2 regions of the Chelativorans sp. M5D2P16 genome follow, and region 2 is predicted to be linked to the other one. Evidence: riboswitches for the same ligand, from Rfam matches in the RefSeq annotation. Region 2 holds a riboswitch; the other holds the start of a gene.

Region 1 (15,813 bases), 180 kb from region 2:
AGCTCGCTCTCGATCAGCGTCTCGGGAAGTGCCGCGCAATCGATGGCCACGAACGGCCTTTCGGCGCGCGGGCTGGCGTCGTGCATGGCGCGGGCGGCCACCTCCTTGCCCGTGCCGGTCTCGCCGATGATCAGCACGTCGGCATCCGTCGCGGCCACCGCGCGCAGGCGGTGGCGCAGGTCGACCATCAGCGGGCTGCGGCCGGGCAGCCGCGCCTCCACGTCGTCGCGCTTGCCGGCGGCGGCCCGCAGGCGGCGGTTTTCCAGAATGAGCGAGCGGCGGTCGAGGGCGCGCGCGGCGATGTCGCCGAGGTGCTGGGCATTGAAGGGCTTCTCGATGAAATCGTAGGCGCCTTCCCGCATCGCCTTGACGGCGAGCTGCACGTCGCCGTGGCCGGTGATCAGGATCACCGGGATATCGGCGTCGATCTCGCGGATGCGGCTCATCAGCGTCATACCGTCGATGCCGGGCATGCGGATATCGGTGATGACGATGCCGTTGAAGCCGCAGCCGACCCGCTCCAGGGCGCGCTCGGCCCCGTCGAGACCCGTCACGGAAAAGCCAGCGAGGTCGAGCGATTGCGCGGCCGAGCGGCGCAGCTCCTCCTCGTCGTCGACGAGCAATATCTGCCCCGCACTCATTCGGCGGCCTCGCGGGCGGCGACCTCGGCCCTGTGCAGCGCGACGGTGAAGACCGCGCCGCCCTCGGGATGTTCGGCAAGCGCGAGGGTGCCGTCGAAATCCTTCACGATGTTGTAGGAGATTGACAGGCCGAGACCCAGCCCCTTGCCCACGCCCTTGGTCGTGAAGAAGGGATCGAAGATGCGCTCGCGAATGGCCTCCGGCACGCTCGGCCCGTTGTCGCGCACCGTGATCAGCACCTCCTCGCCCTTCGCGCGGGCCGTCAGGGCGACGATCCTTTCGGGCTGGCCCTCCACCGCGTCGACGGCGTTGGAGAGGAGATTGACGAGCACCTGCTGCAGGCGCACGGGCCCGGCGCGGGCCGCCAGCGGCTCCGGGCCGAGATCGACGGCGACCTTCACCCGCGCCGCCTTCAGCCGCCCTTCCAGAAGCTCCAGCGCGTCGCCGACCACCTCGCCGACCGCCACAGGGCCGAGCTTCTGGTTCGGCTTGCGGGCGAAATTGCGCAGGTGGCGGCTGATCGCCGCCATACGGTCGGTCAGACCCGAGATCCGCATCACATTGTCGCGCGCCTCGGCAAGGCGGCTGCGCTCGATCAGGATGGCGGCGTTGTCGGCATAGGTCTTCACCGCGCCGAGCGGCTGATTGAACTCGTGGCTGAGAGCCGCCGACATCTGGCCGAGCGCGGCGAGCTTGCCGGCCTGCACGAGATCGGCCTGGGTCTGGCGCAGCCGGTTTTCGGCATCGCGCCGCTCCGCCACCTCTTTTTCCAGCCGGCGGTTGACGAGCGCCAGATCGGCGGTCCGCTCCTCGACGCGCCGTTCGAGCTGCTCCTGCGCCTGGCGCTGGAAGGCGATGCGCTCGTGCAGCCGGGCGCGGCGCTGGAAGAAGATGAAGGCGGCGAGTGCGGCAAGCCCGAGCAGAAGCAGCGCGGCAACCACGCTGGTGAGCGCCTGGGCGCGCACGGAGGCGGTCTCCAGGAGCACGCGCACCGTCCAGCCGGCTTCCGGCATGACCTCCGCGCGCACCAGGTATTCCCGCTCCCGCCCGCCGGCCGAGACGGTCATCAGGTCGTGGCCGGCCTCGGTGGCGGCGGTGAAGGGAAACGGGCGCAGCCTGGTATCGGCATAGCGGCGCGACGCCTCGGTGCGCGCAAGCCGCGCGGGGGTGAGCGGCAGAAGGCCGGTGTAGAGCCATTCCGGCCGGCCGGTCATGAAGACGATGCCCTCCGGGTCGGTGACGACGATCTCGTGGTCGCCGCCGCGCCAGGAGGCCTCGATCGGCTCGATGTCGATCTTGAAGACGACCACGCCGCGCACCGCGCCATCGACCATCACGGGCGCGGAGAAATAATAGCCGCGCTTGAGCGATGTCGTGCCGAGCGCGAAGAAGCGCCCGCGCCGCCCCTCCATGGCCTCCTGGAAATAGGGCCGGTAGCTGAAATTCTCGCCGACGAAACTCGTCTCCCGGTCATGGTTGCTGGCCGCGATCGTCTCACCGTCGGGTTGCATGACGTAGATGTCGGAGGATTCCAGAAGGGCGTTGATTTCCTTCAGATAAGCGTTGCCCTGTGCACGCAGGCCGGGGGAGGCCGGGTCGCGCAGCAGCGCCTTGATCTGGGCGTGGTCGGCGATCAGCGCCGGCAGCGCCTCGTAGCGGTTGAGTTGGCCGCGCAGCGCCGCCACGGCCAGGCGCAGCGTGGTATCGCCGCGCGCGGCGGCCTGGTCGAGATAGGTGCTGGTGGCGAAGGCCCCGCCCTTCACGGCAATCAGTGCGCCGGCAAGCACCACGAGCAGCGCCGCGACCGGCAGCCGCCAGCCGCGCGCCGTCTTCCTCCAGCCGTCCTGGCCGGCCGTCGTTCCTTGGCGGCAACCGGCCGCGTCGCCGCGCTCGGTCATGTCGCGTCCTTCCCGAAAGGGGTGAAACCGGGGCGCAATGTGCCGCCAAGGCAGGGCCGACGCAAGCCGCAACGGCTGACCTTCCCTTTAAGACCGGGTCTCCCCGAATTTCTCAGGGAGATTGGAGGAGCGGGAGCCCGGAGCGCACAAGCGCGCCGGCAATTCGCAAACCGTGGCGACTGGCAACAACGGTAGCGTCGGCGTTATCTCCCCCTTGGCGGGGGAGAAAGCGGTTCTTGGGTTTAGCGAAGCTAAGCCTTAGAAATCGCCAGAGAGGGGGCTCCCGCTCCTCCGAAGCAGGAGACGAGTAATGGACATTATGCGGCTGACGGGCCGCCGGTCCAGCTCGGACGGCCTCTCAAGCCCCGTTCATCGGCGCTGGCGAACACCTGCCGTGCTGAGGGTCGTGCGCGCCGCAGCTCGTCCCCCACTCCGCGGCGCGATCTCCCAGCCGCGTGACGAAATCGTCAGCCAGATCGGCGACCGTGATCGACGCGAAGCGCTTGAGCAGAAGCGCCTCGGCATCGTTCAGCGCTGTCTCGAGCCGGGCGTCGACCGCCTGCTCAACGAGGCACTCGGGGTGATCGACCGACGGGCCGATGGCGAAGAGTGGCGGCCTGCCGATGGCTTTGTAGACGTCCAGCAGGGTGATTGCCTCGAGCCCGCAGGCAAGCTCCCAGCCGCCGCCATGCCCCTTCTCGGAGGTGACGTAGCCCTTGTCACGCAGGCCTGCCATCATGCGCCGCACGACCACCGGATTGGTCCCGAGCATGCCCGAGATGGTCTCGGAGGTGGCACGCTTGCAGTGGCGGTCCATGTGGATCAGCACATGGAGCATCCTGGACAGGCGGCTGTCGCGTCGCATCGGTCGGTCCTTCCTTCGGTGATCTCTCGAGAGCGGGTCCTGTTGAACGAACACGCTTCAGGCGCCTCATCCCGCAAGCCGGAGCCCAACGGAGGGTATCCGGGATCCGTTCGTGACTCTTCCGCGCTCCGGAATGGGTCCCCGACAAAGCTTCGCTTTTCCGGAGGACGCCCGGCATGGGACCGCGATTCCTCGTACCGGATCATCCCAACGAAACGCATTCCCTCCTATCAGACACGCGCTCACGTAACAAGTGATGTTTTCTGTGTTGACGAGCGCTGTCCGTTATGCAACTTGAAAAGATACATTACATGGAGATGAGCGAATGTCCTTCGAAGTGATCATCGTCGGCGGCAGCTTCGCCGGCCAGTCGGCGGCCCTGCAGCTGGCGCGGGCGCGCCGCCGCGTCCTGCTGGTCGACAAGAAAGAGCCGCGCAACCGGTTCGCGCGGTCCTCCCACGGCTTCCTCGGCCAGGACGGCGAAGCACCCGCCGCCATCATGGCGAAAGCCACCCGGCAGCTCTCCGCCTATCCGACCGTCGTCCAGGTCGAGGGCGAAGCGGTCACCGCGCGCCGTGAAGACCATACCTTTCGCGTCAGGCTGGCCGACGGCCGCGAGGAACTTGGCGCACGCCTCATCCTCGCGGTCGGTGTGCGCGACACCCTGCCGGCGGTCGACGGGCTGGAGGAGCGCTGGGGCGTCTCGGTCCTGCACTGCCCCTATTGCCACGGCTACGAATTGGGCGGAGGTCCGATCGGCGTGCTGGCGAGCGGACCGAACGCAGTCCATCAGGCAACGCTGGTTCCCGACTGGGGGCCCACCACCCTGTTCACGCAAGGGGTCTTCGAACCCGATGCGGAACAGGAAGCGCTCCTCACCGAGCGCGGCGCCGCGATCGAGCGCACGCCGATCGTCGAACTCCTCGGCACGGCACCGGCGCTTCAAGCGGTCCGCCTCGCCGACGGCCGGACAGTGGAACTGGCGGGCCTGTTCGTCGCTCCGAAGACCGCCCTCTCCAGCGATCTGGGCGCCCAGCTCGGCTGCGCCTTCGAGGATGGGCCGACCGGTCCCTTCATCCGCGTCGACGGCAGGCAGCGCACCAGCGTGCCGGGCGTTCTTGCAGCCGGCGATGCCGCCAGCGCCATGACGAACGCCACGCTCGCCGCCGCTTCCGGAGCAATGGCCGGTTTCGGCGCGCACCAGTCGCTGATCTTCGGCGAGCCGGCGCAACGGCCTTCCAGCGCGGCTGCGTAAAAGAACAATGAATATCGAAGGCGGTTTCTGCCGGCCATCTTGACGTCCGGTGCATTCCCCATTCTAACTGGGCATCGACGGTTCCCGGCGGTGAAAGCCGCCGGGATTAAAAGGGAACACGGTGAGGAAGACCCGCAAGGGGCCGAATCCGTGGCTGCCCCCGCAACTGTGAGCGGATGCCGATCATCCTCGTGACGCGCAGCGATCGCGCGTCATGCCACTGTGCCGGCCGGCACGGGAAGGCAGATGAGAGGCCGTTGGTCCGTGAGCCAGGAGACCTGCCGTCAAGGAAGTCCACGATCACGAGCGGGGAAGCTCGGAAAGGATACCATGACGACACGCCAGACCTGATTTCCCGGACCAATCGACCACGATCCGCTACGCCGTCCCGGCGGTAGCGGACGTTCCATGCGAGCCGCACGCCGCCTCCGGCGCCAGGGCCCGTGCCGCCATGCTTCCTTTCCGGAGGACCAGACACTTGTACAGCCGCACTCTCCGTTTCCTTCTCGCCGCCGCTGCCACCACCCTCTTCGCAGCCACCCCCAAGGCTGCGTTCGCGCAGCAGACGCACTATCCGCTGACGCTCACCAACTGCGGCCAGGAGATAACCTTCGAGCAGGCGCCCGAGCGCGTCGTTTCGGTCGGCCAGAGTTCGACCGAGATCCTCTATCTTCTCGGACTTGCCGACAAGGTCGTCGGGACGGCGCTCTGGCTCGGCCCCGTTCTCGAGGAGTTCGAGGCGGTGAACGCCGAGATCCCGCGGCTCGCCGACAATGCGCCAAGCTTCGAAAGCGTGCTCTCGGCCAAGCCCGCCCTCGTCACCACGCAGTTCGAGTCGCAGATCGGCCCGAAGGGCGTTGTGGCGACGACCGCGCAGTTCGCCGACCTCGGCATTCCCGTCTACACCGCGCCCGCCGACTGCATCGGCAAGGACAATTCGACCGGCGGTGACGGCCTGCGCACCGAGACCTTCGCGATGGACCTGATCTACCGGGAGATCGACGACCTCGCCCGCATCTTCGACGTCAAGGAGCGCGGCGAGGCGCTGATCGCCGATCTGAAGGCACGCGAGGCGGCGGCGAAGGAGAAGATCGCCACGCTCACCGGCGACATCTCGGCCGTCTTCTGGTTCTCCAGCGCCGAACTTCAGACCGACCCCTATGTCGCCGGCCGCCGCGGCGCGCCCGCCTACATCATGTCGACACTCGGGATCCGCAACGTGATCGACAGCGCGGAAGAGTGGCCGACCATCGGCTGGGAGACCATCGCCAGGGCCGACCCGACGGTCATCGTCGCGGGCGAGATGGACCGGCGGCGCTATCCCGCCGACGATCTCGCAGTGAAGCTGGAATTCCTCAGGACCGATCCGGTGACCAGCCTCATGCCGGCGGTCAGGGAGGACCGGATCGTGATCATGGACGCGCAGGCGATGAACCCGACCATCCGCACCATCGAGGGGATCGAGATTCTGGCCGAGGGCCTTGCGCAGGTGGGTCTGGCCAAGTGAGAACCGCATCCGCACCGGTTCGCCTGCTCGCGGGCGGTACGCTCGCCGCTGTTACCCTGACCGGGGCGGTGGCGCTCGGCGCCGCCGTCGGCGAAACGTCCATTCCGGTCGAGACCGTTCTGAAGACCGTGGCGAACCGCCTCTGGGCGGCGGGCTATGCACTCGATCCCATCGACGAGGGCATCATCTGGAACTATCGCATCGCGCGTGCGCTGGTCGCCGCCTGTTGCGGCGCTTCGCTCGCGCTTTGCGGCGCCGTGCTCCAGTCGCTGCTCAGGAACGCGCTCGCCGACCCCTATATCCTCGGCATCTCCGCGGGCGCTTCGAGCGGCGCGGTGGCCGTGGCGATCCTGGGGCTCGGTTCCGGTTTTCTGACGCTGTCGCTCGGCGCCTTCGCCGGCGCGCTGATCGCCTTCGGCCTCGTCGCGCTCCTGGCCCTCGGAGCCGGCAGGGGGCCGGCGGCCATCATTCTTGCCGGGGTCGCCGGCTCCCAGCTCTTCAACGCGCTCACCTCCTTCATCGTCACCAAATCCGCCACGGCGGACCAGGCGCGCGGGATCATGTTCTGGCTCCTGGGCAACCTTTCCGGCGTGCGCTGGCCGGATGTCTGGCTCGCCGTCCCCGTGGCACTCGCCGGATTCGTCCTGTGCCAGGGGCACGCGCGGGCGCTCGACGCCTTCGCCTTCGGAACGCAATCCGCCGCCTCGCTCGGCGTGCCGGTGAAACGCGTCTATGCGGCGCTGATCGCGGCCGCGGCCTTCATGACGGCGACGATGGTGAGCATCGTCGGCTCGATCGGCTTTGTCGGGCTGGTCATCCCCCATGCGGCGCGGCTGCTGGTGGGCGTGCGCCATGGCGTGCTGCTGCCGGCCTCCGCCTTGATCGGCGCGGCCTTCATGGTCGCCGCAGACATCCTGTCGCGCACGATTATACCGGGGCAGGTGCTTCCCATCGGCGTCATGACGGCACTGGTCGGGGCGCCCGCCTTCGCGATGATCCTCATCCACCGGCCGGTGGCACGATGAGGCTCGCCGCGCATGATCTTACCTGGCGGGCCGGGCGGCGGACCATCGTCGACCGTGTCTCGCTCGAAGTCGAACCGGGCGAGTTTCTCGGCCTCGTCGGCCCGAACGGGTCGGGCAAGACGAGCCTGCTGGCCATGCTCGCCGGCCTTCGCCCGCCGACCTCGGGCAAGGTCATGCTTGAGGGGACGCCGCTCGCCCGCATCTCGCGCCGCGACCTCGCCCGCCGCATTGCCCTCGTCGAGCAGCAGGCCGAGACCGGCGAGCGCCTGACCGCCCGGCAGGCCGTGGAGCTCGGGCGCACGCCGCATCTGAGCGCGCTTTCCCCCTGGTCGCGGCGAGACGGCGCGATCGTCGACGAGACGATGGCGGCGGTGGGGATGAGCGCGTTCTCCACCCGCTCGTGGCAGACCCTTTCGGGCGGCGAACGCCAGCGCCTCCACATCGCCCGCGCGCTCGCCCAGGAGCCGCGCATCCTCATCCTCGACGAACCGACGAACCACCTCGACATCGAGCACCAGATCGGCCTTCTCGACCTGGTGCGCGCGCAGGACCTGACGGTGATCGCCGCGCTCCACGACCTCAACCACGCGGCGATGTTCTGCGACCGCGTCGCCGTGATGCAGGCGGGCAGCCTCGTCGCGCTCGGTCGTCCCGCCGAAATCCTCACCAGCCGGCGCCTCGCCGAGGTGTTCAAGGTGCGCGCCGACGTCGAGACCGATGCCGCCGGCGGCTGCTTCATCCGCTACGCCCGGCCGGCGGCCCCTTCCGGCCGGGCGACCGTGGAAGCCGCAGCGCGAGCGGAAGCTGTCCGGGACGTCCTCTAAAGGCCGTGCTTTTTACGGCGGACCGGCAACGCTACTGAGTCGGTCCGCACCACCTTCCTGCGCGCCGCGCAAAGGCCTCCGCCAGGGGGAATTTCGGTAATCCCCGTCTTCGTTATGTAAAATGATTGTTTACAGCGCATTATCCGCGCTGGCACTCTGGTACGACTGGGCGGGCCTTCGCTTCCGGTGTCGAAGAAGAAAATGACAACAGGGACTTCCAGGAACCGGCAAGGATCTCCAGGACAGCTCGGCGCTCTGGAGAAACGGTTCCGCGACGTCTTCGACCATATTCCACACATGCTGTGGATCGGCAGGCCCGGCCAGCCGGCGATGCTCTGCAACAAGGCCTGGTGCGATTTCGTCGGCGTCTCGCGGGAGACCGGCCCTTCGGACGCCTGGCTCCTGAACGTGCATCCGGATGACCGCGACCAGGTAAGCCATGCGTGGGAGACGGCCGTTTCCGAACGGCGATCCTATGAGAGCGAGCATCGGCTCGCACACCGTGCCGGCGGTCATCGCTGGGTCCTCGCCCGCGGCGTCCCGCAAAGGGATAACGACGATCGCCACCAATACTGGTTGGGCACCACGACCGACATCGATCCGCTGAAAACGGCCGAGCACGATCTCGCACTGCATGCCGAGCGCTACCGCGCCCTCCACCTGACGAGCGCGATGGTGCTGTGGATCGCCACGCCGGATGGCCGGGTGATCGAGGAATGGGGCTGGGCGAACCTCTCCGCGCAAGACCCGGGCGAGTTCCACGGATGGGGCTGGCTCGACGCCGTGCATCCGGACGATCGCGACAGGATCGTCGCCTCCTGGGAGCGGGCGCGCAGCGATGTACGCTCCTATGGAGCGGAATTTCGCGTACGCACGCCTGCGGGTGATTACCGCTGGGTGGAGGCCAGGGCCGTGCCCCTGCGCGATGCCGAGGGCCGCATCAGCGAATGGGTCGGCAAGCTTTCCGACATTCACGACCGCAAGCAATGGGAGCGCTCTCTTCGGGCAAGCGAGGAGCGCCTTCGGCTTGCCGTCGAGAGCACCGCGCTCGGCATCTGGGACGTCGACCTCGTGACCGGCGAGCGCCAGTGGAACGACCGGGCGCGCGACATTCTCGGCATCGCCCACGGCGCGCCGATCACCCGCGACACCTTCCCCGCCCACGTGCACCCCGACGACCGCGAGGACGTCGAGCGGCGTTTCTTCCTGGAAAGCCCCGCCGACGGCTCCGTCTACAGCGGCGAGTATCGCATCATTCGCGCCGATACCGGCGAGGAACGCTGGGTCGCCGCCACCGGCCGAAGCTTCGTGGACGCAAGCGGGACCCACATCCGCAAGATCGGCACCATACGCGACATCACGAGACGGAAACGAACCTACAGCGCGCTGGAATCGAGCGAGCGCCGGCTTCGGCTGGCGCTGCAGGCGGCAAAGATGATCGCCTGGGAGCAGGACCTGACCACCGGCTTCGTCACCCGCAGCGAGAATGCCGAAGCCCTCCTCGGAATCGGCTCCGCCCCGCTGGAGGACTTTCTCGCGCGTGTTCATCCCGAGGATCGCCGCCTGCGGCTCGATTTCCTCACCGCGGGGGGGAGCAACGAGACGGTGCAGATCCGTTACCGAGGCCCCGACGACCGGCGCCTGTGGCTGGCGGTGCGCGGCGAACATGCCGGCCCCTCCCAACTCGTCGGCGTGACGTTCGACATCACCGCCCAGAAGGACGCCGAGGAGGAAGTGTTGCGCATGGCCCGGGAGGACAGCCTCACGGGTCTTTCCAATCGCGACACGTTCCAGGCACTGCTCGAGCGAAGCTGCGCCCGCGCCAGGGCGGAGGGGTCGGCGTTCAGCCTGCTTCTCGTCGATCTCGATCACTTCAAGGACGTCAACGACACCCTCGGACACGATGCCGGCGACCGCATGCTGAAGGAAGCCGCCGCGCGGATGGTCGGCACGATCCGCAAGCGGGGCATTGTCGCGCGCTTCGGAGGCGACGAGTTCGCCGTGCTCATGCACGGGGTGGATGCTTCCGCGGCCTCCGATTGCGCCAGGACGATGCTCGATGCCCTGCGCCAGCCGGTCGTCATCTGGGGGCGCACCTTCTCCACGAAAGCCAGCATCGGCATTGCCCTGTTCCCCGGCGACGGCGACGATGCGAAGGATCTTCTCAAGAGCGCCGACATCGCGCTCTACAGGGCCAAGGATGAGGGCCGGAACCGCTTTGCCCTTTACGAGCCGAACTTGCGCAGGAAGGTTGAGGAGCGCATCGCCCTTCTTGACGACGTGCGCCGCGGCCTGGACAGCGGCGAGATCGTGCCTCATTACCAGCCGAAGGTTTCGCTGGTCACCGGCAGGATCGCCGGGTTCGAGGTGCTCGCCCGCTGGCAGCATCGACGGAAGGGCCTTCTGACGCCGGCCGATTTCGGCCTGGTTTTCGACGATCCCGACCTGGCCCGGGCCATCGGCGGGCACATGCTGGACATCGTCACCGGCGACCTGCGCACGTGGCTGGACCAGGACCTTGCCCCCGGCCGGGTGGCGATCAACATCAGCCCGTCGGAATTTCACGATGCCGATCTTGCCGGCGCCTTCCTGGAGAAGCTCGCCGAACGCGGCATCCCGCCCGAGACCGTCGAGGTGGAGATTACGGAAGCCGTCTTCCTGGACGAGTTGTCCGCCAACCCGTCGGCGGTCCTCGACACCCTCCACGAGGCCGGCGTTTCGATCGCACTCGATGACTTCGGGACCGGCTACGCCTCCTTGAGCCACCTCAAGCACTTTCCCATCGACCACATCAAGATCGACAGGAGTTTCGTTCGCGAGCTCGAGCGGGATGGAGACGACGAGGCGATCGTATCGGCCGTGATCCACCTCGCCCACCGCATGAAGATGCAGGTCACCGCGGAGGGCGTCGAGACGCGGAGCCAGGCCGCAAGGCTCAGGCAACTGGGATGCGACACCGCCCAGGGCTTCCTCTACGGGCGCGCGATGCCCGCCGGCGAGGCGGGCGAATTCCTCGCGCGCTTCGACGCCGGCACGCCGGGGTAGGCGGCATTGCCGGGCGATTTCCGGTTGCCCCTTCCAGGCGGTCACTCTCGCGCGAAACGCTGCTTGAGCCGGTCGGCCTCCTCGGCCGATACGCCTTGCGGTGCGGTCACCGCCATCCAGGCGTCGATATAGTGCTCGGGCGCATAGACGTGGCCGTGGCCCATGGGTGCGGTGGTGGCCAGCGCCATATCGAGCGCGAGTTGGAGGAAGGTGACGACCGGGTACCAGCGCAATTCGGGCGAGACGTCCGGGCCGCGCGGCCGCTTCATCCAGTCGGGCTGCCGGTAGAGCGCGTGGTAGTCGAAGAACGTGACCGGATCGCTGGCATATTGGAGATAGACGATGCGCAGCGGCCCCCAGTGCGCACCGGGGATGTCGAGCGCGTTCGTCTGGTTGGTGAAGCGGACGAAGGATCCGTCGCGGAAGCGGGGCAGCCATTCCGGCGAGCCGGGTTCCCGGCGGCTGGTGACGTACTGCCACATGCGGTTGGCAAAGGGCGGGCCGCTCCACAGCGCGCCGTGATAGGGGTCGCCCAGGATTTCGAAGAACTCGGTGGAGGCCTCCGAACCGAGTGAACCGAGACTGAGACCGTGCAGATAAAGTCGCGGCCTGTCCTCCTCGGGCAGTTCCCGCCAGTGTCCGTAGACGGCGGAAAAGAGCGCCCGGGCCGTCTGCGTGCCGTAGTCCGGCTCCACCAGCAGCGAAAGCCAGCTCGTGAGGTAGGAGTACTGGACGGCCACGCTGGCGACGTTCCCGCCATGCAGATATTCGAGCGTGTCCATCGCCGCCGGGTCGACCCAGCCCGTCCCCGTCGGCGTGACGATGACGAGAACGGAACGCTCGAAGGCGCCCGTGCGCTCCAGCTCGGCAAGCGCGATCCCGGCGCGCTCCTCGGCCGTCTCGGCGGCGTTGAGGCCGACATAGACCCGGATCGGTTCCATCGCCGGCTCGCCCCGGAAGGCTTCCAGCTCACCGGTCGACGGCCCGGAGGCGACGAACTCGCGGCCTGCCCTGCCGAGATCCTCCCAGGCGACCAGGGAGGCGGCACTGCCCGTCTTCAGAAGATCGGCAGGTTGCTCCGACTCCGGCTCCATCAGCGCATCGTAGGCCTGGAAGGAGGTGTCGGCCGCGCGCAGCGCGAACCGGAACAGCACCCCCTCGACCGCCACCCAGAAGAGGGCGGCCGCGACGGCGACGGCGACCACATTGGCCACGCGCGGGGGGATGTAGCGGCGCAGCCGAGCAGACGTGAAAGTGAGCAGGAGCCGGAAGAAGCGCGCCACGGCGAGCAGCAGGATGAAGGTCGCCGCGGCGATCAGGCCGGTCCGCAATGGATGTGCGCTGTCGAGCAGTTCCATCCCCATGAGGCGGCGGATCGAGTTCTGCCATTCTGCCGCCTGCCAGAGAAACGCGACCGCGATACCGGCGCACAGCACGGCCGAGAGATACTTGACGGCGCGCAGCACCCGCGCGTTCGGCCCCGGCAGTTCCATATAATGCGCCAGCCAGCGGCCGAACACGCCGATGCCGTAGCCCGCCGCGAGGGCGGCGCCCGACAGGATCCCCTGCATGAGGAAAGTGCGCGGCAGGAGCGATGGCGTCAACGAGGCAGCGAAGAAGAGCGTGCCGACGAAGAGGCCCGCCGCCGAGAAGGAGTTCCAGAATCTTACGATCCATACATGCGTCATCGCCGTCGCCGCGCGCTCCGCTCCCATCCCTGCCGAGCTATACCCGTCGGCGCGAACGGGGCAACCCCGGCGCATCCCATTCTTTCATGGGAACGGCCGAAGGCTTCGGCCGCTTGGAATCGCACGCAGGTTTGGGCGGAAACCGGTCCCGGTTCCCCGGTAGCGCCCCCTACTCCTTCACCGCGCCCGTCATCGAAGACACGTAATAATCCACGAAGAACGAATAGAGGATCACCACCGGCAGCGACCCGAAGAGCGCCCCCGCCATCAGGGCACCCCACTCGAAGATGTCGCCGCGCACCAGTTCGGTGAGCACGCCGACCGGCACCGTCTTGTTCTCCGAGGACTGGATGAAGGTGAGCGCGTAGATGAACTCGTTCCACGACAGGGTGAAGGCGAAGATGCCGGCCGAGATCAGGCCCGGGACGGCCAGCGGCAGGATGATCTTGGTCAGGATCTGCCAGCGCGAGGCGCCGTCCACCAGCGCGCTTTCCTCGAGCTCGAAGGGGATGGAGCGGAAGTAACCCATCAGGAGCCAGGTGCAGAAGGGAATGAGGAAAGTCGGATAGGTGAGGATGAGCGCCAGCTTCGAATCGTAGACGCCGACCTTGAAGACGATGTAGGCGAGCGGGATGAACAGGATCGACGGCGGTACGAGATAAGCCAGGAAGATCAAAAGCCCAACCGGCCGCGCACCTGTGAAGCGGATGCGCTCGATGGCATAGGCGGCAAAGACGGAAGCCGCGATCGACAGGAACGTCGAGGCGACCGCCACATACATGGTGTTGACCAGCCAGCCCGGGTAGGAAGTCTCGAAGAACAGGTAACGGATGTGCTGCAGCGTCGGCTCGACCACCCAGAAGGGGCTGTAGTTGTTGTAGTCGGTGAGCTGCGCGTTCGGTTTGATGGCCGTGATGGTCATCCAGTAGAACGGGAACAGAAGCACGAAGACGAAGAGCGCCAGCGGCAGGTAGAGCACCACCACCCGGCGCGGCAGCCGATTGAGATAGCTCATGCCCTCGCTGGCGTCGGTGAGCGGCTGGCCTTCCGACCGGGTCTCGGCGTTCATGTCTGCCTCCCTGGGCACGGGCCTTTCCAGCCATGCCTTGCGCTTCCATCTCTCCTCGCATGCGTCATCCCGGAAGCCGGAGCGGCAGCGCAGGCTGTCCGGGATCCACTCCGGAACCTGGACGAGTCACGGAATGGATCCCGGCTCGCGATCGCTTGTGCTCCCCTGGCCGGGATGACGCGCGCAAAGGGAACGTGCCGCCCCTGCGGCGCACCCGGACGGCCAGCGAACGTATGACAGAGCGAAAGCATCTCAGACAATCTCCCTCAATCCTGGCCGCCCTGCTGCCACTTGCGGCGTTGCAGGCCGAAGAAGCTGAACATGATGGCCGCCAGCAGGAACGGAATCATGGCGACGGCGATCGCCGCGCCCTCGCCGAGCTGCCCGCCGGGAATCGCCCGCTGGAAGGAGAGCGTGGCCATAAGGTGGGTCGCGTTCACCGGCCCGCCGCGCGTCAGCACATAGATGAGCTGGAAATCGGTGAAGGTGAACAGTACCGAGAAGGTCATCACCACGGCGATGATGGGGGTGAGCATCGGCAGGGTGACGTAGCGGAAGCGCTGCCAGCCCGTCGCCCCGTCGAGCGAGGCCGCCTCGTGCAGGGATTGCGGGATGGTCTGCAGGCCGGCAAGCAGGCAGATCGCCACGAAGGGAATGCCGCGCCAGACATTGGCGGCGATCACCGAGGCGCGCGCATTGTTGGGCGTGCCGAGGAAGTTGATCGGGCTGTCGATGACGCCGAGCTGCATCAGGGACCATGAGAGGATCGAAAACTGGGAGTCGTAGATCCACCAGAAGGCGAGCGCGGAAAGCACCGTCGGCACCACCCAGGGCAGAAGCACGATGGCGCGGAAGAAGGCCTTGAAGGGCAGCTTCTCGTTGAGCAGCAGCGCCAGCCAGAGGCCCAGCCCGAATTTCAGGATCGAGGCGACGATCGTGTAGAGCAGCGTGTTGTACACGGACAGCCAGAACACGGAATCGCTGGCGAGGAATTCATAGTTCTCCAGCCCGATGAAGATGCCGTCGCGGCCGATGCGCGTATCGGTGAAACCGAGCCAGACGCCAAGCCCCAGCGGATAGGTCAGGAAGCAGACGAGGAACACCGCCGCCGGCAGCATGAACAGAAAAGCGAGGAAATTGCCGTTCTGCATGAGGGCGGCGAGGCTGAAGCGGGGCTTTTCGGGTGTCGCTACTGACGTCGCAGTTCTGGACATCGCACGTCTCCGGCCGGTTTTTGTTTGACGTCGGAGGCAGCCACCCCCTCACTTGCGATTTCTAACACTTAGCCTCCGTTTCACTCCGACTAAGATGTTGAAATCGCTTTCTCTCGCGCAAGGTGAGAGATAGGCGCCCACAGCAACCATTTCGCCAATCACAAGCGTTCGTGATTGGCCGAGACGATATTGCAGACGCCTATCTCCCCTCCTGAGCTTGTCGAAGGAGGCGGGAGCTCCTCGACAAGCTCGGAGGCAAATTCTTGGACTTGGGCTGAGGCCCAAGTCCTTAGAATTTGCAAGAGCGGGGGTCATCGGCCACCGAACCACGTCATGTCTAAATCCGGTAATACCGGTTGGCCCTTCTCTCGGCTTCCGCCGCCGCTTCCTCCGGCGTCGTCTGTCCGGTAACGGCGGAGGCGAACATGTCGACCAGCACATAGTCCGCCATCACGCCCGCCGAGGCATAGCCGAGCGGGCCGGCATAGCCGTTGGGGCGCAGCGTCTCCGAGGCCCGCGCATAGGGCGCGTGCACCGGGTCCGCCGTCCAGATCGGATTGTCGGCGAATGCCTTGAGCGGCTGGCAGCAATAGGCGCTGGAGCCCTCGATCCAGGCGTTCATCTGGTCCGCCTCCATCATGAACTTGATGTAGGCCTTGGCCGCCTCCGGATACTGGCAGTGGTTGAAGAGCAGGATGGAGCTCGTTTGGTGCAGCTCGGCGCTCTCGCCAACCGGCCCGATCGGGAAGTTGGTCGTGCGGATGTCGTCGGCGATCTCCTGC
Region 2 (15,813 bases):
GCTCGCCATCGAACGGGTGATCGGCTATCCCGACCGCCTGTTCGGCGCCATCGGCCACCCGGTCACCTGGATGGGCGGGCTGATCGGTTTTCTCGACCGCCGGCTCAACCGCGCCGAATGGCCGAAGGGCGGCCGGCGCGCTGGCGGCATGGTCGCGCTGGCGGTGCTGGTCCTGATCGCCGGCGGGATCGGCTGGCTCGTCCAGTCCTCGCTCGGCGCCGGCGCTGGGCTCCTCCTCACCGCATTGCTCGCCAGCACGCTCCTCGCCCAGCGCAGCCTTGCCGCCCATGTCGAAGCCGTGGCAGAGGCGCTGGAGACGGAAGGTTTGGCGGCCGGACGAAAGGCCGTTTCTCAGATCGTCGGGCGCGACACGGCCGAGCTCGACGAAGCGGGAATTTCCCGTGCAGCCATCGAAAGCCTGGCGGAAAACTTCTCCGACGGCGTGGTGGCGCCGGCCTTCTGGCTGGCGGTGCTGGGATTTCCCGGCGCGCTCGTCTACAAGGCCGTCAACACCGCCGACAGCATGATTGGCCACCGCACGCCGCGTCACAAGGCCTTCGGCTGGGCCGCCGCCCGTCTCGACGACCTGGCCAACCTGCCAGCCTCGCGGCTGACTGCACTGCTCCTCGTGGCGGCGGCGCGGCTCACCGGTGAAGCCTCGCCGGCAAAGGTCTGGCGTACCGTGCTGCGCGACGCCCGCCGGCACCGCTCGCCCAATGCCGGCTGGCCGGAGGCGGCGATGGCGGGCGCGCTCGGCCTGGCGCTCGCGGGCCCGCGCATCTATGGCGGCGTGGCGGTCGCGGACGCCACCATGGGCGAGGGGGGACGGCGGGAAGCGCGTGCCGCCGACATCCGCCGTGCCCTCAAGCTCTATCGCACGGCCGACGCGCTGCTGATCGCGCTTCTGGGCGTTCTGGCGGGGCTCGTCATGCTGCATGGCTGAGAAGCCCGTCAAGGTCGAGATGGGTTTCGAGATGCCGCGCCAGGGCATCCAGCGTGTCCTCCACGCCAGCCTCGTAGTCGAGATCCGAGGCCGCACCGCCGAGCCGTTCGAGCCAGGCCGAGCGCTGCCGGTCGTCGGCAAAGAGGCCGTGCATATAGGTCCCGAAGACCTGCCCATTCGCGGAGACCGCGCCGTCCGCCCGGCCCTCGGCAAGCCGCGCGAAGGGGCGCGTGCAGTCCGGCCCGGTCGTCCGGCCCATATGCATCTCGTAGCCCTTGAAAGAGATGCCGTCCGCCGTCCGGCCTTCGGAGGGGCGCAATGTCTTTTCCGCAGATAAGACGGTCGCGACGTTAAGAAGGCCGAGGCCTTCCACCGTGCCCGGCGGGCCCTCGATCCCGTTCGGGTCGGATATCGTGCGGCCGAGCATCTGGAAGCCGCCGCACAGGCCCACGACAAAGCCGCCGCGCCGCAGATGCGCGCGAATGTCGATGTCGAACCCGGCTTGTCGGAGCGCCGCGAGATCGGAGATGGTGGATTTCGAACCGGGCAGGAGGACGAGCGCGGCATCGCCCGGCAGCGCCGCGCCCGGCCACACGCGCACCAGCTCGACCTCCGGCTCGGCCTCCAGCGGGTCGAAATCGTCGAAGTTCGAGATATGCGGCAGGATCGGCACGGCGATCCTAATGCGGCCCCTGCCTTCGTAGGAGACATGTTTCTGCGTCAGCGCCAGCGCGTCTTCCGCCGGAAGCCGCCGCGCCTGATCGAAAAAGGGGACGAGCCCGAAGGGTGCCCAGCCGGTCAACCGTGCGATCTCTTCCATCCCCGAGGAGAACAGGGCCGGATCGCCGCGGAAGCGGTTGACGATGAAGCCGCGGATGAGTGCGGCGTCGGCCGGATCGATCACGTGCTTCGTGCCGACGAGGCTGGCGATCACGCCGCCGCGGTCGATGTCGCCGATCAGCACGACGGGGAGGCCGCCCGCCCGCGCGAAACCCATGTTGGCAATGTCGTTTGCCCGCAGATTGGTCTCCGAGGCACTGCCGGCGCCTTCCACCAGCACGAGGTCGGCTTCCGCCTTGAGACGGCGGAAGCTGTCGAGCACGTCGCCAAGCAGATCCGTCTTCATCGACTGGTAAGCGGCGGCCCCGGCGCTGGCGACGACCTTGCCCCGCACCACCACCTGGGCGCCCACCTCGCTCTGCGGCTTCAAAAGCACCGGGTTCATGTGGACGCTCGGTTCCTCCCGCGCTGCACGCGCCTGGAGCGCCTGCGCCCGGCCGATCTCCCCGCCGTCGACCGTCACGGCGGCATTGTTCGACATGTTCTGCGGCTTGAACGGACGGACGATGAGGCCCCGGTCGGCGAAGGCGCGGCAAAGCCCGGCGACGATCAGCGACTTGCCCACATCCGAGCCTGTGCCCTGAAACATCAGCGCGGGCATGGGCGCCTCGCGTGGGAGAACCAACAAGACGTGCCGGCGCCCCTACGCGCCTTCGCCGTCATCCCGACCAAGGGAGCGGAGCTTCCGCGAGCCGGGATCCATTCCTTCCCGCGTTCCGGAATGGATCCCGGACAGCCTCCGCTTCGCTGCGGCTTCCGGAATGACGAGGATACATGGGAGCGCACCGGCATTTCCGTCTATGCACCTTGAGGCCTAAAACTCGATCCCCTGCTGCGCCTTCACGCCGGCGCCGAAGTGGTGCTTCACCTGGCCCATCTCGGTGACGAGGTCGGCCGCTTCGATGAGCTGCGGCTTGGCATTGCGCCCGGTCACGACGACGTGGAGGTCCGCCCGGCGGGCCTGAAGCCCTTCCACGACCGCGTCCAGGTCGAGATAGTCGTAACGCAGGGCGATGTTGAGCTCGTCGAGGATGACGAGGCCGAAGGCAGGGTCGGCCATCAGTTCCTTGGCCTTCCCCCAGGCCCGCTCGGCGGCGGCGATGTCGCGCTTCAGATCCTGTGTCTCCCAGGTGAAGCCTTCGCCCATGGCGTGCCATTCCACCTGGTCGCCGAAACGGGCGAGGGCGTCTTTCTCACCCGTATGCCAGGCGCCCTTGATGAACTGCACGACCCCGACACGCCGGCCATAGCCCAACATTCTCAGCGCCAGGCCGAAGGCGGCGGTGGACTTGCCCTTGCCCGGCCCGGTGTTGACGATCAGGAGACCCTTCTCGATCTTCTTTTCCGCAACTTCCGCGTCCTGCACCGCCTTGCGCTTGGCCATCTTGGCCTTGTGGCGTTCTGCATCCTTGTCTTCGATCTCGTGCATGTCACTTCACCTTCATCGGCAGGCCGGCGACCATGAAGACCACGCTTCCGGCCCCGGCCGCGACCTTTTGGTTCAGGCTTCCCGCCGCGTCGCGAAAGCGCCGGGCGAGCGGGTTTTCCGGCACGATGCCAAGCCCCACCTCGTTGGAGACGACGACCCACGGCCCGCGCGGGCTTTTCAGAGCCTCGACGAGCCGGCCGCATTCCGCCTCGACGTCCCGTTCTGCCAGAATGACGTTGGTCAACCAGAGCGTCAGGCAGTCAACGAGCACCGGCTGGCCGTCCGGAACGTCGGCGAGCGCCTCAGGCAACGCGAGGGGAGCCTCAATGGCCCGCCAATTTCCCCCGCGCCGGCTGCGATGCTCGGCTATGCGCGCCTGCATCTCCCCGTCGAAGGCCTGCGCCGTCGCGATATAGGTCCAGGGCGCGGGACAGGCTTCGATGAGGGCCTCGGCGTGGCGGCTCTTGCCGGAGCGTGCGCCGCCGAGGACCAGGGTGAGGTGCCCCTCAGGCAAGGCTGCTTCGCGCCGTGCCCAGCCCCTCGGCAAAGCGCGTCCGCAGGAAGCCGGCAGCACCGCCCAGAACCACCCAGAAGACGAGGTTCGTCATCGTCACTGCCATGACGAAGCGCCGATGCAGATCCGCTGGGACATCCGTTTCGTGCGTCACCGGCTGCGGCGCGCCGACGATGTGCGGCGCTATGATCAGACCCACGCCGAGCACGGCCAGCAGCGGATTGCGCCCGAAGGCGATCAGCGCCAGGCCGGCCGCGGTGGCAGCGGCGGTGGCGACCCACCAGAACTGGCGCGCGAAGAGATCGGCGGCGGGCATGCCCGGCAGTTCCGGCGGCAGGCCAAGGCCCGGCGCCAGCGTGAAGACCGAGAAACCGGCCAAACCCCAGACGACCCCCTGCCGCCAGCCGCCGATGCCGCCGGCAAGCTCCGAGACGGCGACAAGCAGCAGGCCGAAGCCGATGCCGGTGACGATGTTGGCGAGCGCGGTGTAGAAGGTTCGCTCCGCGCCGTCGGCCGGCGCCCAGGCTTCCCCGCCGTGATGGTGGTCGCCGGCGGCCGCCTCGTGGGCGTGTTCGCCACCATGATCGTGCGCGGGCGCGGCCGATTCGTAGGTTTCGGCCTCGAGAATCAGCGGCACTGTGAAGAAGCTCTGCAGCCCCGTCATCACGATGCCGGCAAACAGGCCGGCAATCGCGGCGAGGAACACCGCATTCCTGAAAACAGACATGATATCGGCCTTTTTACGCTCAGTGGCAGGGAAAGGCCATGGAGTGGCGGTAGTCGTGTCCGGCGTTGTGGACGACGTCCATCTGGGCAAAGCCGGCGAAGCCGACAATGAAAAGCCCCAGGAAGCCGGTCATCAGGAGCGGGAGAACGCGCGATTTCACCGATTCGGCGGGAAATGTCGTGGAAGCTGTCATCGTCAATCCTTTCGCCCTCCGCCCGAGGGCATTCCAGGTTTCGTTTCCGCCGGCGGCAGGTCTCCTGGCTCGCGGGTCTCGGCTTCGCCCGCCTTCCCAAAGCCTTGAAAGCTCCAGTGGCGCTCGGGCTGAGCTCGCCGCTTACAGTTGCGGGGGCAGCCGCGGATCAGGGCCCTGGCCCCTACCGCGTTCCCTCTCTCGTCCCCAAGGGGAACCGACGACGCGCCAGACCTTAGCTGAAATGCGCGCGCGGGCAAGGACGAATTTTGCGCGCCACACCTCCGTCATCCCGGAAACCCGGAGGGTTATCCGGGACCCATTGGGCAGCGCGGCCGGGTATTCGCCGGGGCGCCCGCCATCACCGCCTCGCCGAACCCAGCATCCGCCTGCGCCTCTCAATGGGTCCCGGCTCTCCCGCTGGTCGGCCGGGATGACGCGGTGGGGTGGTTCGCTATCCGTTCAGTGTCTCGTAGAGATCGTCCCATTGCGGGTTCACGGATTCGATCAGTTCGAGTTTCCATTTCCGGCGCCATCTCTTGATGCGCTTCTCGTCTTCGATCGCGTCGCGGATGTCATGATAGTCGCGATACCACACCAGCCGCTTCACGCCGTACTTTACGGTGAAACCACCAGTGATGCCCTCGCGATGCTCCCAAATTCTCTGCTCGAGATCACTGGTAACTCCCGTATAGAGCGTGCCGTTTTTGCGCGATGCGAGAATGTAGACATACCCTCCCATGCATCTGACCAGAGCATAAGAACCAGGCGAGCTCAACGAGAAGTTACATTCGCAGAGATGACCCGGTATGTGAGCGCAATCGCGTTGACAGCGCCGTCGTGCCGGCTCTAAATGGCCGCCGACGGTTCTCGCGTCCCTTCCGGACGGGAGCTAAGAGGGAATGCGGTGCGCCTTCGGGCAATTCCGCAGCTGTCCCCGCAACTGTAAGCGGAGAGCCCTTCGCCACAAGGCCACTGAAAGCCCGGCCGGGCATTCGGGAAGGCGGCGGAAGGCGGTGATCCGTGAGCCAGGAGACCTGCCGTCGTGATTGTGAACGCCTACCGCCCGGCGGGTGACCCGGGCAAAGGATGCGACTTTGAAAAGCGACTTTCCAGAACCGGCGGATTCTTCTTCCACCAGCGATTTCTGCGAACCGGACCCGCTCGAGGCGGTGACCGTCGTCGTGTGCAGCTCGTGCCGGCGTCCGGGAGATGGCGACGATGTGCCCCGCCCGGGCAGCCGGCTTGCCAGGGAGGCGGCCCGGGCTGGCGCGGAAGGCGGTGTGCGCGTGCGGCAGGTGGCCTGCCTCGGCAACTGCAAGCGCGGCCTTTCCGCGGCGATCCTGCGCGAGGGGTGCTGGTCCTATGTCTTCGGCGAGTTGCAGCCGGGCAGCGGCGAAGACCTGATCGCGGGTGCGGCGCTGTTCGCCCGCTCCGAGGACGGCTTCATGCCCTTTCGCGGCCGGCCCCAGGCGCTCAAGCGGGGGCTTATCGCACGCATTCCCACCTATGACAGCCTGAAGGAGATTCCATGACCGCCGCTCTCCAACGCGTGCCCTGCACGGTGATCACCGGTTTTCTGGGCGCCGGTAAGACGACGCTGATCCGCAACGTGCTGGAACAGGCAGGCGGGCGCCGGATCGCCGTGCTCGTCAATGAGTTCGGCGATATCGGCATCGACGGCGAGATCCTGCGCAATTGCGGGCTCGAGGGGTGCACGGACGACGATGTGCTGGAACTGGCCAATGGCTGCATCTGCTGCACCGTGGCCGACGACTTCGCGCCGGCACTCGACAGGATCCTCTCACTCGAACCGAGGGTGGACCACATCCTGATCGAGACATCGGGGCTGGCGCTGCCGAAGCCCCTGGTACAGGCCTTCAACTGGCCGGGGATCAAGAGCCGCGTGACGGTCGACAGCGTGGTGGCGGTGGTCGACGGGCCGGCGCTGGCCGGCGGCCAGGTGGCGGCCGACATGGAGGCGCTCGCCGCGCAGCGGGTGGCCGACGAATCGCTCGACCACGACGATCCCATCGAGGAGGTCTTCGACGACCAGGTAGCCTGCGCCGATCTCATCATCCTCTCCAAGGCCGATCTTCTGAATGAAGGCGACCTCGCCAGCGCCGAAGGCCGCATGAACGGCCATGTCCGCGCCGGCACCAAGATCGTGCCCGGCATGAACGGCAAGGTCGATGTGGGCGTGCTGCTCGGTCTCGGGCTCGCGGTCGAGAACGACATCGAGAACCGCAAGTCGCATCATGACGGCGCCGACGATCACGAGCACGACGATTTCGACACATTCGTACTCGACCTGCCGGCAGTGGCGAGCCCCGAGGCGCTGGCCCGCAAGGTGGCGGCGGCGGCCGAAGCGGAGAACGTTCTGCGGCTCAAAGGTTTCGCCCATGTGGAGGGCAAGCCGATGCGGCTCCTGGTCCAGGCCGTCGGTCCGCGCGTGACGCATCATTACGACCGCCCCTGGAAGGCGGACGAGGCACGCGGCACGCGTCTTGTCGTCATCGGCCTCAAGGGCCTCGACCGGACGGCGGTCGAGAAGCTCCTGGCGGCATGAAACGATGCACATCCTCGCCACCAGCTCCGCCTCGCTCGACGACCTGATCGAGCCGGTCGACCTTCGCCAGAGCCCGGCGGAGATGGTGGCGCTGTCCTTTACCGACAGCGACCTTTCGGGCATTGCCGCGGCCTGGAAGGCAGACGAAAAAGCGCTGCCTTCGCTGAGGCTCGCCCCCTTGCGCGAGCTGCGCCATCCCATGTCGGTGGATCTCTGGGTCGACAGCGTGGCGGCCCATGCGCGCGTCGTGGTCGCCCGCATCCTCGGCGGCCATGACTGGTGGCGCTACGGTTGCGACCGCCTCGCCGCCATGGCGCGCGAGAAAGGGATCGCGCTGGCGCTCCTGCCCGGTGAGGGTGGGGAACGGGACGAGCGCCTGGCGACGCTCTCGACCGTGTCCGAAAACAGCTATGCGGCGCTGCTCGCCTGCTTTCACGAGGGTGGGCCTGAGAACATCGGTCTTGCCGTCCGCCACATGGCGCGGCTCGCCGGCCGCGAAGTGGAAACGGGTGAACCGCGCCCATTGGCAAGAGCCGGATGTTACGCGCCGGGGGCAGGCGTAGTGGGAGTGGAGTATTTTGCTCGACGTGTTTTGCCGGCCCCCTCTCTTGCAAATTCTAGGGACTTGGGCGTTGCCCAAGCCCAAGAATTTGCTTTCTCCCCCGCCAAGGGGGAGAGGGACCCCTCGCGGCTCCGTTCCTCCACATTTCCGGCATCTGAGAGTGGCAGCGGCGTTGAAGCCGGCGCCTATTTCCCCCTTGGCGGGGGAGATAGCGATTTCAACGTCTTAGCTGGAGCGAAGCGGAAGCTAAGTGTTAGAAATCGCAAGAGAGAGAGCCAAGCCGCATCCCAAGCTCAGGGCACCAGCCCCGTCGTACCCATCATCTTCTACCGTTCGATGCTTCTGGCCAGCGACGTCGCACCCATCGATGCTCTGACAAAGGCGCTGGAGGAGCGGGGCATACGCGCCGTGCCCATCTTCGTCGCCACCCTGCGCGACGACACCGCCCGGCAGCTTCTCGACGAGACGGTGAAGGCTTTGCAGACCGCCGCCCTCATCACCGCCACCGCCTTCGCCAGCAGCATGGAGGGCGAGGGCGAGGCGCTGTTCGACCGGCTTGGCCTGCCTGTCTTCCAGGTGGCCGTCGCCACCACGCGGCGCAAGGCGTGGGAGAAAGGCGACCGTGGCCTCGCGCCGGCCGATCTCGCCATGCATGTCGTGCTGCCGGAACTCGACGGGCGCATCATGGCCGGCGCCATCTCCTTCAAGGAGCCGCAGGAGACCGACCCCGCCCTTGCCGTCGGCCTGCAGGTGAACCGGCCCGAGCCGGACCGGGTGGAACAGGTGGCCGACCGCATCGCCGCCAACCTCAAGCTGCAGGCGACGCCGCGCGCGGCGCGCAAGCTCGCCATCATCCTGCCGGACTATCCGGCCGCCACCGGGCGCGCCGGCTATGCCGTGGGCCTCGACGTGCCGCAAAGCGCCATCGAGATGCTGCGCGACCTGAAGGCGGAGGGCTATCAAGTCGAGGATATCCCCGAAACGCCGCGCGATCTGATGCGCCTTCTGGAACGGGAGGGCGATTCCCTCTCCGGGCAAGACTACGCCGCGGCCTTTGCAAACCTGCCGGTGGAGGTGCGCGAGTCCGTGCAAGCCGCATGGGGTGTGCCCGAGGAAGACCTGATCGACGGCGCCTTCCGCTTCCGTGCCGCCCGCTTTGGCAATGTCACCATCTGCTTCGCGCCGGACCGCGGCCGCGCGGCCGACCGCCGGGTGGACTATCACGATCCCTTCCTGCCGCCCCGGCATCATCTCGTCGCCTTCGGCGTATGGCTGCGGGCAGCGCTCGGCTGTCACGCACTCGTGCATCTCGGCGCCCATGGCACGCTGGAATGGCTGCCCGGCAAGGCGGTGGCGCTGAGCCGCACCTGCTTCCCGGAGATCGTCGCCGGGCCGCTGCCGGTCGTGTACCCCTTCATCGTCAGCAATCCCGGCGAGGCCGCCCAGGCCAAGCGCCGGATTGCCGCCGTCACGCTCGGCCATCTCACGCCGCCGCTCGTCGGCGCCGGACTTTCCGAAGAGCAGCAGGAACTCGAGCGACTGGTGGACGAGTTCGCCCAGGCCGACGGTCTTGACCGGCGCCGCCGCGACCGGCTGGCGAAGCTGATTGTCGAGACGGCGGGGGAAAGCGGGCTTGCTCGCGAAGCAGGGGTGTCGGAGAGCGACGATCCGGAAGAAGCCCTGCTCAGGATCGATGCCTGGCTGTGCGACCTCAAGGATTTCGCCATCAAGGACGGCCTGCATGTCTATGGCCGCGCGGAGGACGGTGCCGAGCCCCTGCGGCGGGAAAGTGCCGAACGCGAGCGCACGGCCTTCATCGCCGCGCTCGACGGAAAGCGCGTGCCGCCGGGCCCCTCGGGCGCGCCGGCACGCGGGCGCACCGACGTGTTGCCGACCGGCCGCAATCTTTTCACCGCCGACCCGCGCACCCTGCCGACACCGACTTCCGTGGCGCTCGGCGAGGCTGCGGCCGAGGAGATCGTACGCGCCTATCTGCAGGAACATGGCGACTATCCGCGCGCGCTCGTGCTCGACCTCTGGGGCAGCGCGTCCTTGCGCACCGGTGGCGAGGAGATCGCTCAAGGGTTGGCGCTTATGGGTTGCCGCCCGCAATGGGACAGGGCGACCGGCCGCGTCACGGGTATCGAAGTGCTGCCGCCGGCCGCGATCGGCCGGCCGCGCATCGACGTCACCTGGCGGATTTCCGGCCTGTTCCGCGACATGTTCCCCGTGCAGATCGCGCTCATCGACGCCGCCGTGGCCGCCGTGGCCGCCCGCGAGGAGGCGGAGGACGAGAACCCGCTGGCTCTGGCCGCAAAACGCGAGGGCAGGGCGCCGGCGCGCATCTTCGGCTCGGCGCCCGGCACCTATGGCGCGGGCATCGAGGAGCGCCTGTCGCACGGCGACTGGGACGAGCGCGCCGAGCTCGGCCAGGCTTATCTCGACGCCGCCTCGCATGCCTTCGGCGGCGCGGAAGGGGAGGGGCGTTCTGTGCCGGGCGCCTTTGCCGAGCGTGTCGCCGGCGCCGATCTCCTTGTCCATGCGGGCGACGATCCCGGCCGTGACCTTCTCGAGGGCACCGCCGACGTCGCCTTCATCGGCGGCTTCTCGGCGGCCGTCGCCGCACTCGGGGGCAAGGCGGATCTCGTCGTGCTCGACACCACCGATCCCGCCCGCCCGCGTGCCCGTTCACTCGCGGCGGCGGTCACCCGCGCCGTCCGCGCCCGCGCGCTCAATCCGCGTTTCATCGAAGGGCAGATGCGCCACGGGCCGCGCGGGGCGGCGGAGTTCGCCGAGACCGTGGACCGGCTGGTGGGCTTTGCCGAGACGACCGAGGCTATTTCCCCCGCGCTGATCGAGGCCGTGCATAAGGCCTATCTGGAGGACGCGCACCTGCGCGACTTCATGCTGCGGGAAAACCCGGCGGCACTGCGCGCCGTGGCCGAGCGCTTCGCCGATGCGCGCCGCCGCGGGCTGTGGCATCCGCTGCGCAATTCCGTCGACAACGACCTTGCCGCGCTGATCTCCGAGGCGCGGGCGGAGGAGGAAGCGGCATGAGCAGCCGGCGCGGCGCCTGTCCCACCCTGCTGGAGCCGATGCAGACCGGCGACGGCCTGCTCGCGCGCCTGACGCCGGTGGCCGGGCTCTCCGGCCGCCAACTTGCCGGGCTCGCCCGCGCGGCGGCATGCTTCGGCAACGGCATTGTCGAGATCACCGCACGCGGCAGCTTGCAGGTGAGGGGGCTGACGCTGGAAAGCACCGGCGGGTTGGCCGCGCAGGTGGATGCGCTCGGTATCGCCGTACGCTCCGGATTGCCGGTCGAGACAAACCCGCTTGCCGGGCTCGACAGGGACGAGGCGGCCGACCCGCGTGAACGCGCGCGCGAGATCCGCGAGCGCGCCGAAGCACTCGGGCTCGCGTCACGGCTGGGGCCGAAGGTCTCCGTGACGGTGGATGGCGGCGGCGTGCTTGGCCTTGGCGGAATAATCGCTGATGTAAAGCTGGAGGCGGTGGCAGGAGAAGAGTTGGCTGAAAGGGCGAAGGGGCGCGGCATCTGCGCAGAAAGCGCCATCACCTGGCTCCTCCGTGTCGGCGGCTCATCGTCCACCGCCCGTGTGCTCGGCCGCTTTTCGCAAAGCGAGGCGGCGGAGATCACGCTGCGTGTTCTTGCCGCTGTCGCCGAGCACGGCCCGACCGCCCGCGCCCGCGATGTTTCCGATGCCGAACTGGCCGCGATCACCGGCCGCGTGCCCACGCCAGCGACCGGCCGATCAGAGCCGTGCCTGCCGGTCGGCCGTTTCCACCTCGCCGGCGGCGGGCAGGCGCGCGGCTTCGCGCTGGCCTATGGCCAGATCGACAGCGGCGCTCTTGCCCGCTTTGCCGAAAGCATTGGCGAAAACCGCGAAAACCGCCTCGCGCCGGGGCGCGGCCTGCTCGTTCTCGGCCTTTCAGGAAATGAGGACGAGGTGCTGTTGACGGATGCGGAGGAGGCCGGTCTCGTCGTCGACGGCGCCGACCCGCGTCTCTTTATCGCCACCTGCGCGGGCCGCCCCGCCTGCGCCTCGGCCCATCTCGCCACGAAGCGCCTGGCCGATCGGCTGGTGGCGCGGCGGCCGGATCTGCCGCGGCAAAACCCGGTCCACATCTCCGGCTGCGCGAAACAGTGTGCCCGGCCGTCCGGTCCCGCTGTGACGCTGCTGGGCGCCGAAGACGGCCACCAGATAATGCACGACGGCGCAGACCGCGCGCCGGACCTCGAGGCGCTGCTCGAAGAACTGGCCGAAGACGATCGCGCCTCCATGCAAGGGCAAAATTCATGAGCATCCATTCCGACTATATCCGCGACGGCACCGCCATCTACGAGAAATCCTTTGCTATCATCCGGGCGGAAGCGGACCTGTCGCGCTTCGCCCAGGGGGAAGCGGATGTGGCGGTCCGCATGATCCATGCCTGCGGCATGGTGGAGGCGGCGCGGGATTTCGTCTTCTCGGCCGGCTTCGTGGAGGCCGCGCGGGCGGCCCTCGCAAAGGGCGCCCCGATCTTCTGCGATGCCGAGATGGTGGCGCACGGCATCACGCGCGCGCGGCTGCCGGCCGGAAACGACGTGGTCTGCACGCTGCGCGACCCGCGCACGCCGGAGCTTGCCGCAAAGATCGGCAATACGCGTTCGGCGGCGGCGCTGGAGCTGTGGCGCGACCGGCTCGAAGGCGCGGTGGTCGCCATCGGCAACGCACCGACGGCGCTCTTTCATCTTCTCGACATGCTCGAGGCCGGCGCGCCGAGGCCGGCCGCCATCATCGGCATGCCGGTGGGCTTTGTGGGTGCCGCGGAATCGAAGGAGGCACTTGCGGCTGGCGATCACGGCATCCCGTTCGCTATCGTGCGCGGGCGGCTCGGGGGCAGCGCCATGGCGGCGGCTGCGGTCAATGCGCTCGCGAGGGCTGGCCTATGAGCGGGCGGCTGATCGGCGTCGGCACCGGGCCGGGCGACCCGGAGCTCATCACGCTCAAGGCGGTCAAGGCGCTGGCGCAGGCCGACGTCGTCGCCCATTTCGCCAAGCGGGGGCGCATGTCCAATGCGCGGACGATCGTGGCGCGTTACATCCAACCCGACGTGGTGGAACTGCCGCTTCTCTATCCGGTGACGACCGAGATCCCAAAGGACGACCCGACCTATCGGCGCGCTATCGAGGCGTTCTACGAGGAGTCCGCCCGCACCGTCGCGGCGCATCTTGAGGCTGGCCGCACGGTGGCCGTTCTGAGCGAGGGCGACCCGCTCTTCTTCGGCTCCTACATGCACCTGCATGTGCGGCTCGCGGGCCGCTATCCGACCGAGGTCATCGCCGGCGTCACGGCCATGTCCGGCTGCTGGTCGGCGGTCGGCCTGCCGATCGCCCAGGGGGACGATGTGCTGTCGGTGCTGCCCGGCACGTTGCCCGAGGCGGAGCTGACAAGCCGGCTGGCGAGCGCGGACGCCGCGATCGTCATGAAGGTCGGGCGCAACCTGCCGAAGATCCGCCGCGCGCTGGCAGGCGCCGGCAAGCTGGATGAGGCGATGTTCGTCGAACGGGGCACGATGGAATCAATGGTCGCCATGCCCCTCGCCGACAAGCCGGACGACAGGGCGGCCTATTTCTCCATCGTGCTCGTGCCCGGCTGGCGAGAGCAAGACGAAGACGCCGGCGCTGCCCCCTCACCGGCCCGATTCGCGGGCCACTCCGGATCAGGTCCGGGCCAGGAAGAGCACCCTACGTCGCGGCCGGCGGCTTCTCTCCCCCACGAAGCGGGATCGGTGAGGGGGAGCAGCGCTGCAGCCGCCGCCGCCCTTGCAGAACCGAGGAACCGGCCATGACCGGCAGCCTCACCGTCATTGGTCTCGGCCCCGGCAATCCCGACCAGACGACGCCGGAAGCGCGCGCCGCGATCGAGGCGGCGAGCGATTTCTTCGGCTACGGCCCCTATCTCGACCGGCTGGAGCTTGCACCCGATCAGACGTGCCACGCCTCTGACAATCGCGAAGAGCTCTCCCGGGCCCGCGCCGCGCTCGAAATGGCGGCTTCGGGCCGCAGCGTGGCGGTCGTCTCGGGCGGCGATGCTGGTGTCTTCGCCATGGCTGCGGCGATATGCGAGGCGATTGAGCAAGATCCGATCAGCGGCCGCGAAATCGACTTTCGCGTCGTGCCGGGCATCACCGCCATGCTCGCCGTCGCCGCCCGCGCGGGCGCGCCGCTGGGACACGATTTCTGCACCGTTTCGCTCTCGGACAATCTGAAGCCCTGGGACGTGATCGAGGCGCGGCTGCGGGCAGCCGCCGGCGCCGGCTTCGTGCTCGCCTTCTACAACCCCATCAGCCGCGCCCGGCCGTGGCAGCTTGGGCGCGCTTTCGAGATCCTGCGCGAAATCCTGCCGGAGGCGACACCGGTGATCTTCGGCCGCGCCGTCGGCCGGGCCGACGAACACATGGCCGTGGCCACGCTCGGCGAAGCCCGCCCCGACCAGGCCGACATGGCGACCTGCATCATCGTCGGCTCGGCGGAGACACGCGTGATCGAACGCAAGGGCAGGGCGCCGCTCGTCTATTCTCCCCGTTCGACCGGGAGACCCGCCATATGACGGATGCGCGCCGCCGCCTCCTCGACCGTGGCAATGCCGCCCTCCGCCGGCGGCCGGGGCCGGCGCACCATGACGACGGGCAGGCCGAGCGCACGCGCCGCGGCGATCTTGCCGTAGGTGGCCTCGCCGCCGCTGTTCTTGGCCACGACGATGTCGACGCCGTTTTCTTCAAGCAGCGCCCGCTCCGCCGCCGCGTCGAAGGGCCCGCGTTCGAGGATGAAGCGCGCCCCGGCCGGCGCGTCCTCTGGCGCTACCGGATCGACGCTGCGGATGATGTAGGCGTGCTGGGAGAAGGCCGCGAAGGGCACGAGTTCCTGCCGGCCGATGGCGAGGAAGACCGTGCGCGGTGCCGCGCCGAGAAGGCGCGCGGCTTCCGCCGCGTCCGTGGCCTCGACCCAGCGGTCGCCCTCGACGGCCTGCCAGGGCGGGCGCTCCAGTTTCACGAGCGGCACTCCGGCTTCAGTCGTCGCGCGCTCGGCATTCTGCGAAATGCGGGCGGCGAACGGATGGGTGGCGTCGACCAGGATGCCGATGCCGTTCTCGCGCATGTAGCGCACCAGGCCATCGGCGCCCCCGAAGCCGCCGACGCGCACATGACCTGTCTGCGCGCGCGGGTTCGAAGTACGTCCTGCCAGGGACAGGGTGACGCTGAGGGCAGGCTCGCCGGCCAGCGCTTCGGCAAGCCGTCGCGCTTCGCCCGTGCCGCCGAGGATGAGAACGTGCCGAGGGTTCATCATGCCATCTAGAGAATGGACCCGTGCCGGCGCAACGGAGAAATGGCTCGTCATCGTCGGCATCGGCGAGGACGGCGCCGACGGGCTGAGCCCGAAAGCGCGCGATCTCATCGCGCAGGCGGAATTCGTCTTCGGCGGCCGGCGTCATTTCGATCTGGCCGGATCGCTGATCGGCGGTGAGGCGCGGCCATGGCCGGTGCCCTTCGACAGCGCCATGACCGAGGTGCTGGGCTTGCGCGGACGCAGGGTCTGCGTGCTCGCCTCGGGCGATCCCCTTCATTTCGGCGTGGGCGCCACGCTGGCGCGCCACGTGGACGCCGCCGAGATGCAGGTCGTCCCGGCACCTTCCGCCTTCAGCCTTGCCGCCGCCCGGCTCGGCTGGGCGCTCCAGGAGGTGGAGACCGTCTCGCTGCACGGCCGGGCGGTCGAGCGCATCCTGCCGCTGCTCCATCCGGGCCGGCGCGTCATCGCGCTCACCTCCGACGGCGACGGACCGAAGGCGGTTGCCGCCCTGCTTCGGCGCAACGGCTTCGGCGCCGCGCGCGTGCACATATTGGAGGCGCTGGGCGGCCCGCGCGAGAAGGTGAGCACCTTCCCCGCCGGGGAACTTGACGAGCGCGCTTTCGATCCGCTCAACGTGGTGGCGATCGAGATGCGGGAAGCTGCCGGTGCGCGCGTCCTGCCACTCGGCCCC

Evidence for each region. Region 2 has a riboswitch for cobalamin ahead of SIN08_RS01135 (CbtB domain-containing protein). Riboswitches for the same ligand answer to the same signal wherever they lie in the genome.
Region 1: another riboswitch for cobalamin. It lies ahead of SIN08_RS01985 (ABC transporter substrate-binding protein); the one in region 2 lies ahead of SIN08_RS01135 (CbtB domain-containing protein).

Annotation. Positions count from the first base shown of each region.
Region 1 covers NZ_JAXQNM010000003.1:237,862-253,674, forward strand. Annotated here, with positions in the region: gene SIN08_RS01965 (sigma-54 dependent transcriptional regulator) at 1-641, opposite strand, end outside; gene SIN08_RS01970 (sensor histidine kinase) at 638-2,539, opposite strand; gene SIN08_RS01975 (Rrf2 family transcriptional regulator) at 2,898-3,404, opposite strand; gene SIN08_RS01980 (NAD(P)/FAD-dependent oxidoreductase) at 3,730-4,659, shown strand; cobalamin riboswitch at 4,721-4,960, shown strand; gene SIN08_RS01985 (ABC transporter substrate-binding protein) at 5,111-6,166, shown strand; gene SIN08_RS01990 (iron ABC transporter permease) at 6,190-7,191, shown strand; gene SIN08_RS01995 (ABC transporter ATP-binding protein) at 7,188-8,015, shown strand; gene SIN08_RS02000 (EAL domain-containing protein) at 8,217-11,060, shown strand; gene SIN08_RS02005 (alpha/beta hydrolase) at 11,102-12,748, opposite strand; gene SIN08_RS02010 (carbohydrate ABC transporter permease) at 12,918-13,817, opposite strand; gene SIN08_RS02015 (sugar ABC transporter permease) at 14,084-15,031, opposite strand; gene SIN08_RS02020 (ABC transporter substrate-binding protein) at 15,369-15,813, opposite strand, start outside.
Region 2 covers NZ_JAXQNM010000003.1:57,214-73,026, reverse strand. Annotated here, with positions in the region: gene cbiB (adenosylcobinamide-phosphate synthase CbiB) at 1-943, shown strand, start outside; gene SIN08_RS01155 (cobyric acid synthase) at 927-2,384, opposite strand; gene cobO (cob(I)yrinic acid a,c-diamide adenosyltransferase) at 2,598-3,212, opposite strand; gene cobU (bifunctional adenosylcobinamide kinase/adenosylcobinamide-phosphate guanylyltransferase) at 3,214-3,726, opposite strand; gene SIN08_RS01140 (CbtA family protein) at 3,719-4,453, opposite strand; gene SIN08_RS01135 (CbtB domain-containing protein) at 4,473-4,646, opposite strand; cobalamin riboswitch at 4,683-4,880, opposite strand; gene SIN08_RS01130 (GIY-YIG nuclease family protein) at 5,098-5,385, opposite strand; cobalamin riboswitch at 5,491-5,703, shown strand; gene SIN08_RS01125 (DUF1636 family protein) at 5,741-6,178, shown strand; gene cobW (cobalamin biosynthesis protein CobW) at 6,175-7,212, shown strand; gene cobN (cobaltochelatase subunit CobN) at 7,217-10,831, shown strand; gene cobG (precorrin-3B synthase) at 10,828-12,093, shown strand; gene SIN08_RS01105 (precorrin-8X methylmutase) at 12,090-12,725, shown strand; partial or broken gene SIN08_RS01100 (precorrin-2 C(20)-methyltransferase) at 12,722-13,441, shown strand; gene SIN08_RS01095 (precorrin-3B C(17)-methyltransferase) at 13,621-14,385, shown strand; gene SIN08_RS01090 (cobalt-precorrin-6A reductase) at 14,349-15,119, opposite strand; gene cbiE (precorrin-6y C5,15-methyltransferase (decarboxylating) subunit CbiE) at 15,121-15,813, shown strand, end outside.